One region of the Streptomyces sp. NPDC059850 genome, then DNA from elsewhere that is predicted to be linked to it. Evidence: riboswitches for the same ligand, from Rfam matches in the RefSeq annotation. Region 1 holds a riboswitch; each other region holds the start of a gene.
The links. Region 1 has a riboswitch for thiamine pyrophosphate ahead of ACFV9T_RS23525 (purine-cytosine permease family protein). Riboswitches for the same ligand answer to the same signal wherever they lie in the genome.

Region 1 (2,770 bases):
GACGAGGAGCGCCGCGAGGAAGGCGGCGTAGTACGCGAGGTCGGCGCCGTGCAGCGCGGCCGCCACCGGGCCGGTGTACAGGCTGGTGTCCATGAACGGCACCGCGGCGGCGAACGCGGTGCCGAACGCCAGCAGTGCGGGCCACCACGGCTGCGGGCGGGCGCTCTCGGCGGCCAGGTCGACGGGCGCGCCGCCACGGGCGCGGGCACGGACGAACCAGTCGACGGCCACGACCGCGACGAATCCGGGGATCCAGTAGCCGACGAACAACAGCACGTTCTGGAAGCGGGCGGTGGTGTCGGCGGCGTGCATCCACAGCACCAGCGGAAAGCCGAGCACGGCCGCGAGGGCGGCGGCCAGCGGGCGGGGGATGCGGACGCCTGCGGTCTGCAGGGCGAGTGAGCCGCTGTAGTCGTTCATGGCGTTGCTGCACAGCGCGGCCAGCGCCACGGCCAGCAGCCCGAACGCGCCGAGCGCCCCGCCGCCCAGCGCCTCGTCCACGCCACGGGCGGTCTGGTCGGTGAAGACGGAGGCCCCCCACAGCCCGAGCGCCTGGACCGCCACGAAGGACACGGTGACACCGAGCAGCGTGCACCAGAACATCCGCGTCCGGGAGGTGGCGCGGGGCAGATAGCGGCTGAAGTCGCTGGCGTACGGCGCCCACGACAGCGCCAGGCTCAGGGCGATCGTGCTGGTCAGGACGAACGCGCCGAGGCGGTCGGCGCCATGGGCCGAGCCGCTGGTGGCGGGGTGGACACCGGCGAGCAGCTTGACGGCCAGGGCGGTGAACGCGGCGGCGAGGACGAAGGTCATCAGCTTCTGCATCCGGTGGACGGCCTCGTAGCCCAGCACTCCGAGGGCCCCCTGCGCGGCCATCATGAGCAGCACGCCGAGCCAGAACGGCAGCCCGCACAGCCGGGCCAGCGCGTCACCGCCGAACAGGCCGATCAGCGCGTCCCAGGCGATCGACGACAGCCACTGCAGGACACCGGGCACGCTGACGGCACGGCCGAACGCCAGCCGCGCCAGGGGCAGCTGCCCGGCTCCGGTCAGACTGCCCCAGGTGCCCAGATACGCGGTGGGTACGGCGCCGATGAGGGTGCCCAGGACGACGGCGGCCAGCGCGGTGGCGAAGTCCAGGCCGAGGCCGATGCCGACGGTGCCGGTGAACACGCCGGTCATGGTCAGGTTCGGGGCGAACCACACGGTGAACAGGCGCCCCGGCCCGCCGTAGCGGTGGCTTTCCGGAACCGGCGCGATACCGCGCGCCTCGACGCGCAGATCGCCGGGCGCGGTGGGCATCCGCCCGTCGAAGACGGATTCGGCGCCGGTGGGCGCCGGTTCGGTGGCAGCATGCGGCAATGGCATCGATGACATCCCTCCGCCAGTGCTAACTGGTTCAGGTTCGACGGGTGTGATCTCAGCCCCCGCGTGGGGGCACCCCGTGTCCGGTGGAGCGGGCCCACCCTAACCTCTCGCCACGTGGCCCCGCCCCAGGGGGTGTGGGCCGCCACCGGGCAGCTAGCGGGCCACTGGCGGGAGCGCGTCCAGGAACAGCGCCCCCGCCAGCACCGCTGCGCTTCCCCGGGGCGCGATGCCCGCCCCGCGCAGCTCGGCGTCGAGGGTGGCGAGGGCGGCGGCGCCCGGGGCCGTCGCGGTGCCGCCCGCCTCCAGCACCCCGCGCGCCCCGTCCTGCACCCGGCGGAGGGCGGGCGGCCCCGCCTGGTACAGCGGCCCGGTGTCCTGGAGGGTGCTCATCACGGTGAGCAGCGCGTCGAGCCGGGCCTCGGTCTCGGTGGCGCCCGCCGCACGGGTCCGGGACAGGACGTCCAGGGCGCGGCGCACATGCGGGAAGGCGGCCCGCGCCTCGCCGCGCGCGCCCGCCGCCCCGTAGGTGGCGGACACCTGCGAGCCCGCCGACGGCCTGCGCGGGGCGCCCCGGTCGGTGTGGGTCGCGAGCTGCCGGGCGGTGGCGGTCACGTCGTGGGGTGTGGCGCCGGGGGTCAGGGCGGCGGCCGCCACCAGCAGCCCCAGGACCCACAGCGCCCCATGGTGCAGTCGACCGGTGGCCGAACCGGTGGGGCCACCGGCCGTGCCGCCATCGGCCCGCGCCATGGTCCACTCGGCGCAGCGGCCGATGGCGCCCAGCTCCTCACGGAGCGCGCGCGTCGGCTCGCCGGGGCGGCGGGCGGCGGCGGCCATGGCCGTGAACCCGGGCGCCAGCGCCTTGGCCGCCCAGCGCAGCGCGAGCAGATCGGCGCCGGTGGCGCGGGCCTGGAGGTCGCGGGTGTCCGCGAGGCCCGGTTTGGGGGTCAGTTCCGCCTGGGAGATCAGGGCTCGTACGGCGGTCTGCGCCAGTGCCTCGTCCATGGAACGCGTCGTGGGCATGGACAGAGGCTAGAGGGCGAACCTTTCCGGAACGTGGGATGTTCCTGTGACCCCGCTGTGGGCATCACCTCAGTGCGATTCGCGGGCGACGAACGATCCGCGGGTGCCGCTGAGGAAGTCCAGTCCGGCGCCACGGTCGGCCTGTTCGACGTGGTCGCGGTAGATCTGCTCCCAGCCGCTGGTGGCCGGTGGCGCGGCGGCGGTGACCGGTTGCCGGGCGGCGAGTTCCTCGTCCGGTACGTCCAGCCGCAGCACCCGCCGCTCGGTGTCCAGCTCGATCCAGTCGCCGGACCGCACAAGGCCCAGCGGGCCGCCCGCCGCCGACTCGGGCGCGATGTGCAGGACGACGGTGCCGAACGCGGTTCCGCTCATGCGGGCGTCG
Region 2 (2,770 bases), on a different contig from region 1:
TCGCGAGGCGCTACAGAACGAGCGAGGACCATGCCTTGACCCAGGGCTCACGGTTCTTGGCGATCTTGCGCGGGGGCAGCGTGGCCGGATCGGCGACCTTGGCCCCGTAACGGGTGAAGATCTCCGGCAGCTTCGCGTCCTCGCGCACCGGATTGACGTACATGTTCAGCGGTACGTCCTCCTGGAAGCGCTTGGTCAGCAGGAAGTCCAGCAGCGCCTTGCCCCCCTTGGTGTTGCCCGCGCCCTCAAGCAGCCCGGCGAACTCCGTCTGCCGGAAGCAGGTGCCCTCCGCCACCCCGGTCGGGGCCTTCGCGGGCTTCGACTTCGCGTCGGCCACCTCGGCGGGCGGGCTGGAGGCGTACGAGACGACGAGCGGCTTGTCGCCCTTGGCGCCGCCCGCAGAGCCGGAGAAGCGGTCGTAGTACGCCTGCTCCCAGCCGTCGACCACCTCGACGCCGTTGGCCCGCAGCTTCTTCCAGTAGTCCCGCCAGCCGTCGTCGCCGTAGCGGGCGGCGGTGCCGAGCAGGAAGGCGAGGCCGGGGGACGAGGTGGCGGCGTTCTCGGTGACCAGGAGGTTCTTGTACGCGGGCTTGGTCAGATCGGCGAACGTCTTCGGCGGCGCCAGCTTCTTCTCGGCGAAGTACGCGCGGTCGTAGTTGACGCAGATGTCGCCGTAGTCGACCGGGGTGACGCGGTGCTTCGCCTGGTCGAGCTGGTACGCGGCCGGGACCTGGTCCAGGCCCTTCGCCTCGTACGGGGTGAACAATTCATTGTCCAGCGCGCGGGAGAGGAGGGTGTTGTCGACGCCGAAGAACACATCGCCCTGCGGATGGCCCTTGGACAGGATCGCCTGGTTGACGGCCGCTCCCGCGTCGCCCCCGGCCTGCACCCGCACCTTGTAGCCGGTGGTGCGGGTGAACTCCTTGAGGACCGCCTTGGACGCCGCGAACGAATCGTGCGAGACCAGGGTGACGGTCTTGGAGTCCTTGCCCTCCGCCGCACCTCCGCCGCAGCCGCTGAGGACGCCGGTGCCGAGGGAGCCGACGAGGGCGGCGGTGAGCGCACGCCGAAGATGGCTGTTCATGGTGAGGCTGACTCCCTACGCCGGTATGACCCGGATCAGGTTGGAGGGTCTGCGGCCATACCGCACTCTCAGCGCTGTCGCGCTCCCCTGTCGGAATGTTCAGTTGTCCGTCACTACGGGATGGTTGTACGACGGATGTGCGAAGGCACCGTATCAGCCGGTGGTCAGCGCTCCGTGGCCGCCAGCTGACCGCACGCCCCGTCGATCTCCTGCCCCCGGGTGTCCCGGACGGTCACCGGCACCCCGTGCCGCTCCAGGGCCGCCACGAACGCCTTCTCGTCCTCCGGCCGGGACGCCGTCCACTTGGAGCCGGGCGTCGGGTTGAGCGGGATGAGGTTGACGTGCACCCGGTGGCCCTTGAGCAGCCGGCCGAGCAGATCGCCGCGCCATGCCTGGTCGTTGATGTCCCTGATCAGGGCGTACTCGATGGAGATCCGGCGGCCGGACTTCTCCGCGTACTCCCACGCCGCGTCCAGGACCTCGCGCACCTTCCAGCGGGTGTTGACCGGGACGAGGGTGTCGCGCAGCTCGTCGTCGGGCGCGTGGAGGGACACCGCGAGGCGGCACTTGAAGCCCTCGTCGGCGAACCGCAGCATCGCCGGGACCAGCCCCACGGTCGAGACGGTGATGCCGCGCTGGGACAGCCCGAGGCCGTCCGGCTCGGGGTCGGTGAGCCTGCGGATGGCGCCGATGACCCGGTTGTAGTTGGCCAGCGGCTCGCCCATGCCCATGAAGACGATGTTGGACAGCCGGGCCGGGCCCCCGGGGATCTCGCCGTCGCGCAGCGCCCGCATCCCGTCGACGATCTGGTGCACGATCTCGGCGGTCGACAGGTTGCGGTCCAGACCCGCCTGGCCGGTGGCGCAGAACGGGCAGTTCATGCCGCAGCCCGCCTGGGAGCTGATGCACATGGTGACCCGGTCCGGGTAGCGCATCAGCACGGACTCGACGAGCGTGCCGTCGAAGAGCCGCCACAGGGTCTTGCGGGTGGTGTCGTCGTCACAGCTGATGTGCCGCACCACGCTCATCAGGTCCGGCAGCAGCTCCGTCGCCAGCTTCTCGCGCGCGGCGGCCGGGATGTCGGTCCACTGGGCGGGGTCGTCGGTGTAGCGGGCGAAGTAATGACGCGACACCTGCCCGGCCCGGAAGGGCTTCTCCCCGAGGGCGGCGACGGCCTCGCGGCGCTCGGCGGGGGTGAGGTCGGCGAGATGCCGCGGGGGCTTCTTGGCCCCACGCGGCACGGCGAAAGTGAGTTCTCCGGGCTTAGGCATGGCCGTACCAGTGTCGCAGACACGCGGAAGGCCCCGCGCCACGGGCGGCGCGGGGCCCTGAACAGCCCTGTTCGGTACGGACGGCTCAGCCGCCGCCCACGAAGATCACGAACAGCAGCCACACCACGGGCGCGGTGGGCAGCAGTGAGTCGAGCCGGTCCATGATCCCGCCGTGGCCGGGCAGCAGCTTGCCCATGTCCTTGATGCCGAGGTCCCGCTTGATCATGGACTCGCCGAGGTCCCCCAGGGTCGCGCTGACCGCGACGGCGAGGCCGAGCAGCAGCCCCTGCCACCACACGCCGTCCCTGATGAGGTACTGCATGCACAGCGCCCCCACGACCATCGCGAACGCCACCGCGCCCATCAGCCCCTCGCGGGTCTTGCCGGGGCTGATGCGGGGCGCGAGCGGATGCTT
Region 3 (2,770 bases), on a different contig from region 1:
TCTGGACGCCGTGCTCCTTGGCGATCCGGTTGAGTTCGCCGAGCGTGCGCAGCTCCGCGAACTGCGCCTCGTCGTTGGCGTCGGCGATGGATCCGGGGCGCAGCCCGTCACCCAGCGAGTACGTGACGTCGTACGCCGCGAGGATCTCGCACAGCTCCTCGAAGTGGGTGTAGAGGAACGACTCCTGATGGTGGGCCAGGCACCAGGCGGCCATGATCGAGCCGCCGCGGGAGACGATTCCGGTCTTGCGGCGGGCCGTCAGGGGGACGTACGGGAGCCGCACGCCCGCGTGCACCGTCATGTAGTCGACGCCCTGCTCGGCCTGTTCGATGATGGTGTCCTTGTAGACCTCCCAGGACAGCTCCTCGGCCTTGCCGTCGACCTTCTCCAGCGCCTGGTAGAGCGGCACGGTGCCGATCGGCACCGGGGAGTTGCGCAGCAGCCACTCGCGGGTGGTGTGGATGTTGCGGCCGGTCGACAGGTCCATGACCGTGTCGGCGCCCCAGCGGGTCGCCCAGGTCATCTTCTCGACCTCCTCCTCGATGGACGAGGTGACGGCGGAGTTGCCGATGTTGGCGTTGACCTTCACCAGGAACCGCTTGCCGATGATCATCGGCTCGATCTCCGGGTGGTTGACGTTGGCGGGCAGTACGGCCCGGCCCGCCGCGATCTCCTCGCGGACCACCTCGGGGGAGACGTTCTCGCGGATCGCCACGTACTCCATCTCCGCGGTGACCTCGCCCCGGCGGGCGTACGCGAGTTGGGTGACGGGGGCGCCGTCGCGGGACCGGCGGGGCTGGCGCGGCCGTCCGGGGAAGACCGCGTCGAGGTTGCGCAGGCCACCGCGGGGCGCGGTGTGTTTGAGCCCGTCGTCCTCGGGCCGGGCCGGACGGCCGGAGTACTCCTCGGTGTCGCCGCGGGTGATGATCCAGTTCTGCCGCAGCGGCGCGAGGCCACGGCGGACGTCGGTGTCGATGTGGGGGTCGGTGTACGGGCCGGACGTGTCGTACAGCGTCACGTCCTGGCCATTGGTGAGGTGCACGCGGCGCACCGGGACCTGGATGTCCGGGCGGGAACCCGTGACATATCCCTTATGCCAGCCGAAATCGCCAGCGTTTTCGCGCGTGTGTGCATCCTGCTGAGTCATGAGACCCACTCCCTACGCCGGCATTACCCGGTAACAGGTTCAGCGGTCGGCGCAGCTGTGACGTCAGCGCCCTCTCAGCCCGGTGCTCCGAGCTCCCGCGATTGCAAAGGTGCCCCCACGCTAACGGTTTCCCCGCATACCTGAACAGGGGGCCTGCCGCTCTTGCGATGATGCGACGGTGACCGCGACACAGCAGGACCATCCGCCCGAGCAGCCCCGCCCGTCCGGCGAGGCCCATGGCCACTCCCATGGCTCCCCCGGCCATGGCCACAGCCACGCCCACTCCCACGGCCCGGCCGCGCCCGTCTCCGCACGCCTCCGCAAGGTCATCGCGGCGGTGCTCATCCCGTTCGCCGTCGCCGTCCTCGCCGGGCTGGTCGCGTTGTGGCCGGGCAGCCCCGAGCACACCACGCAGGGCCGCAGCGGGCTCGGTTTCGACCAGGAGACGGTCGCCGGGCGCGTGGTGAAGGTGGCGGAGGTCGACTGCGCCGACGTCAACGCGCAGCCGCAGGCACCCACCGAACCGGGTCAGCAGGGCGGCGCCCCGGCGCCCGGCGGCGGCGCGCCCGGTGGCGGCACCGGAGGCGGAGCGGGCGGCGGAGCAGGCGGCGGCGAGAGCGTCTGCGAGAAGGCCACCATCGAGGTCACCTCGGGCAAGGACAAGGGCCGTACGTTCCCCGAGATCGTCCAGCCGAACGCCTCGCGGAAGCTCAGCGCCGGGCAGGAGCTGAAGCTCTCGTACGCGCCCAAGGCGCCGAAGAACCTCCAGTACTCGGTCTCGGACATCAACCGCTCGTTCCCCATGGCCCTGCTCGCCGGGGTGTTCGCGCTCGTGGTCGTGGCCGTCGGACGGCTGCGCGGCATCTTCGCGCTGGTGGCGCTGGCCATCAGCTTCGGGGTGCTGACGCTGTTCATCCTCCCGGCGATATTGCAGGGCTCGAATCCGCTGGTGGTCGCGGTCGTCGGAGGCAGCGCGATCATGTTGCTCGCGCTCTATATGTGCCACGGACTGAGCGCCCGGACATCGGTCGCCGTGCTCGGCACCCTGGTCTCGCTGCTGCTGATCGGCGTGCTCGGCTCGCTGTTCATCGGCTGGGCGTCGCTGACCGGCAACACCGACGACCAGACCGGTCTGGTGCACGGCCTCTATCCGGGCATCGAGATCAAGGGTCTGCTGCTGGCAGGGGTGATCATCGGTTCGCTGGGCGTGCTGGACGACGTGACGGTCACCCAGACCTCGGCGGTGTGGGAGCTGCGGGAAGCCGACCCCTCGACGAGCCGGCGGAAGCTCTACACGGCCGCGATGCGCATCGGGCGGGACCACATCGCGTCCGTCGTGAACACCCTGGTGCTGGCGTACGCGGGCGCCTCGCTTCCGCTGCTGCTCCTCTTCTCGATCGCGGACAGCGGAGTGGGAACGGTGGCGACGAGCGAGATCGTCGCGGAGGAGATCGTCCGCACCCTGGTGGGCAGCATCGGGCTGGTCGCCTCGGTGCCGGTGACCACGGCGCTGGCCGTGCTGGTGGTCTCCGCGGACCACGCGCACGCGCCGGAGAACGGCACGGCGGCGAGCGGAAGCGGGTCCACCGGATCCACCGGGGCCAGCGGGGGCGGACGGGGGCG
Region 4 (2,770 bases), on a different contig from region 1:
CGGGTCGGGGAGCAGGGTGCGCTCGTCGGCGATGACCTCCAGCTTCACCCAGTCGGTGCCCAGTGCCTCGCGGGCGAGCCGGGCGGTCAGCACGGCCTCCCCGGCGGTGAAGCAGCCAGCCGTGTTGGGCAGCGGGCGGATGCCGTGCCGGTTCAGTACGGACAGCACCGAGCCCTGCACGGCGGGGTCGAGGCGGCGCATCGCGACCGTGGTCAGCTCGGTGCCGGAGGCGATCAGCGAGCGCTCCATGATGTCCAGGCTGGGCGCGCCGCCCGTCCCCATGATCAGGCGGGAGCCGAAGGACGTACCGGCGATGGTGAGCGGATCGGCGTCGGTGAGGACCTGATCCAGCGTGGCAGGGTGCGTCATGGGGGGTCAGCCTCCTTGGACCGCGGTGAGGACCTCGACGCGATCACCGTCGCCGAGCGGGGTCGCGGGCCACTGGCCGCGCGGGACGACCGTCTCGTTGACGGCCGCGGCGACGCCCGAGGGCGCCTGGGTGAGGGTCGCGACGACCCCGTCGAGGGTGGTCCCGCCGGGCAGCTCGCGGGGCTCGCCGTTCACGGTGACGCTCAGGGTGACGGTCATGCGGTGTGCTCCTGTATAGCTGCTGGGGGAGTCGCGGCGGCTGGGGTGGCCGCGAAGCGCTTCGGCGAGAACGGCCGCGCCTCGGGCGGGAGTTCGCCGCCCGTCAGCGCCTCGGCCATGGCATCGCCGGTGATCGGGGTCAGCAGGACGCCGTTGCGGTAGTGGCCGGTGGCCAGCTGGAGGCCCGGCAGTTCGGTCGGGCCGAGCAGCGGGGCGTTGTCGGGGGAGCCGGGGCGGAGCCCGGCGAGGGTCTCGACGAGCGGCAGTTCGGTGATGCCGGGCACCAGCTCGTGCGCGTCGCGCAGCAGCTCGTACACCCCTCCCGCGGTGACCGTGGTGTCCCAGCCCAGCTCCTCGCTGGTCGCGCCGACGACCAGGTCGCCGTTCTCGCGCGGGACGAGGTAGACGTGCCCGCCGCGTACGACGGCCCGTACGGTCCGGGACAGGAAGGGCGCGTACGGGCCGGGTACCGACAGCCGCAGGACCTGGCCCTTGACGGGGCGTACGGGCGGCAGGACCGCCTCGGGGACGCCCGGGAGCCGCCCGCTGAGGCTGCCCGCGGCCAGCACGGTCTGCCCGGCGGTCAGGCGCGCGCCATCCGCCAGCTCGGCCCCGGTGGCCCGGTCGCCCTCCACTAGCAGCCGTTCCACGGCGGCCCGGTGGAGGTCCACTCCGGCGCGCTCGCACGCCGTCAGCAGCGCGGCCGCCAGCCGCCGCGGGTCGACCTGGTGGTCGCCGTCGACGCGCAGGCCCCCGCGCACGCCCGGCGCGAGCATCGGCTCCAGGCGTCGGCATTCGCGCCCCGTGAGCCACTGTGCGTCCAGACCGAGCCGCTGCTGGAAGGCGTGCAGCTCCCGCAGATGGGCGCGGTCGTCCGCGTCGAGCGCGACCGAGAGCGTGCCGCAGGTGCGGAAGGCCAGGTCATGGCCGCTCGCCTCCTCCAGCTCCGCCACGAAGGACGGATAGCGGCGCGCCGAGGCCAGATTCAGTCCGAGCAGGGTCTGCTCGCCGTAGTGCAGTTCGGTGACGGCCGCCAGCATCCCGGCCGCGACCCGGGCGGCCCCGCCGCCGGGCGCCGGGTCGGCGACGGCGGTGCGCAGGCCCCGCTGGGTCGCCCGCCAGGCCGTGACCAGGCCGATGATGCCGCCGCCGATGACGAGGACGTCGTACGGGGTAGCGCTGCCCTGGGGTGCTCGGGCTGTGTGATGTGGGGTGTGCATGGGCTGGTCGCCCCCTCCCTTCGCCGGCATGACCCGGATCAGGTTCGTACGGTCGGAGGCCGCGCCAGCCTCCCTCTCAGCCCGGTGCGCCCGGGCTCCCGCGAGTGCTCTGTCCCGCCACCCTAGTACGCGCCCCGAATCGGCCGGAAGGGAGCGTCCCGGGCGGCGCCGGGCATGAGGCCCCGTGTCCGCGATACGACAGGACGTCCGGCCCGTCGGGCTGTGCCCGAGATCTCGTCGTGCGCTCTCCGGTCCGCCCCACCTGCCGCAATACAGTGATCGTGTGAGCGATGAGACGACGAAGACGATGGCGTCCTCGGCGGGTGGCGGCGGACAGCGGGTGGTGATCGTCGGCGCGGGCATGGCGGGGGTGCAGACCGCCGTCGCGCTGCGTGAGCAGGGCTGGAGCGGGGAGATCCTGCTGCTGGGCGCCGAGCCCCACCAGCCGTACGACCGGCCGCCGCTGTCCAAGGCCGTACTGCTCGGCAAGGCCGAGGGGTCCGCGTTCGACGTGGACTTCGCCGCGCTCGGCATCGGGCTGCGGCTCGGCGTCGCCGTGACCGGGCTGGACGCGGCGGGGCGGACGGTCGCGACCGGGTCGGGCCCGATCCCGTACGACGTCCTGGTGATCGCCACCGGCGCCGAGCCGATCGCCCTGCCCGGCAGCGAGGGCGTGCCCGGTGTCCACCTCCTGCGGACCCTGGACGACGCCGAACGGCTGCGCCCGGTGCTCGCCCGGCAGGACGAGATCGTGGTGGTCGGGGCGGGCTGGATCGGCGCGGAGTTCGCGACCGCGGCCCGCGAGGCGGGCTGCGCGGTGACGGTCGTCGAGGCCGCGGACCGGCCGCTGGTGGGCGCCCTCCCGGCGGAGGTCGCGGCCCATATGACCGGCTGGTACGCGGACTACGGCGCCACCCTGGTCACCGGCGCCCGGGTGACCGGCATCGACCGGAACGGGCTCC

Region 2: linked by a shared signal. The riboswitch ahead of ACFV9T_RS13325 (thiamine ABC transporter substrate binding subunit) and the one ahead of ACFV9T_RS23525 (purine-cytosine permease family protein) in region 1 are both predicted to bind thiamine pyrophosphate.
Region 3: linked by a shared signal. The riboswitch ahead of thiC (phosphomethylpyrimidine synthase ThiC) and the one ahead of ACFV9T_RS23525 (purine-cytosine permease family protein) in region 1 are both predicted to bind thiamine pyrophosphate.
Region 4: linked by a shared signal. The riboswitch ahead of thiO (glycine oxidase ThiO) and the one ahead of ACFV9T_RS23525 (purine-cytosine permease family protein) in region 1 are both predicted to bind thiamine pyrophosphate.

The regions. Positions count from the first base shown of each region.
Region 1 is NZ_JBHWJI010000028.1:86,604-89,373, reverse strand. Features, by position in the region: gene ACFV9T_RS23525 (purine-cytosine permease family protein) at 1-1,368, opposite strand, end outside; TPP riboswitch at 1,360-1,455, opposite strand; gene ACFV9T_RS23520 (triphosphoribosyl-dephospho-CoA synthase) at 1,522-2,388, opposite strand; gene ACFV9T_RS23515 (IlvD/Edd family dehydratase) at 2,458-2,770, opposite strand, start outside.
Region 2 is NZ_JBHWJI010000013.1:82,630-85,399, reverse strand. Features, by position in the region: gene ACFV9T_RS13325 (thiamine ABC transporter substrate binding subunit) at 11-1,084, opposite strand; TPP riboswitch at 1,080-1,183, opposite strand; gene rlmN (23S rRNA (adenine(2503)-C(2))-methyltransferase RlmN) at 1,249-2,355, opposite strand; gene ACFV9T_RS13315 (phosphatidate cytidylyltransferase) at 2,441-2,770, opposite strand, start outside.
Region 3 is NZ_JBHWJI010000027.1:87,168-89,937, forward strand. Features, by position in the region: gene thiC (phosphomethylpyrimidine synthase ThiC) at 1-1,147, opposite strand, end outside; TPP riboswitch at 1,140-1,256, opposite strand; gene ACFV9T_RS22985 (YibE/F family protein) at 1,326-2,770, shown strand, end outside.
Region 4 is NZ_JBHWJI010000083.1:11,744-14,513, reverse strand. Features, by position in the region: gene ACFV9T_RS39530 (thiazole synthase) at 1-369, opposite strand, end outside; gene thiS (sulfur carrier protein ThiS) at 376-588, opposite strand; gene thiO (glycine oxidase ThiO) at 585-1,808, opposite strand; TPP riboswitch at 1,807-1,920, opposite strand; gene ACFV9T_RS39515 (NAD(P)/FAD-dependent oxidoreductase) at 2,116-2,770, shown strand, end outside.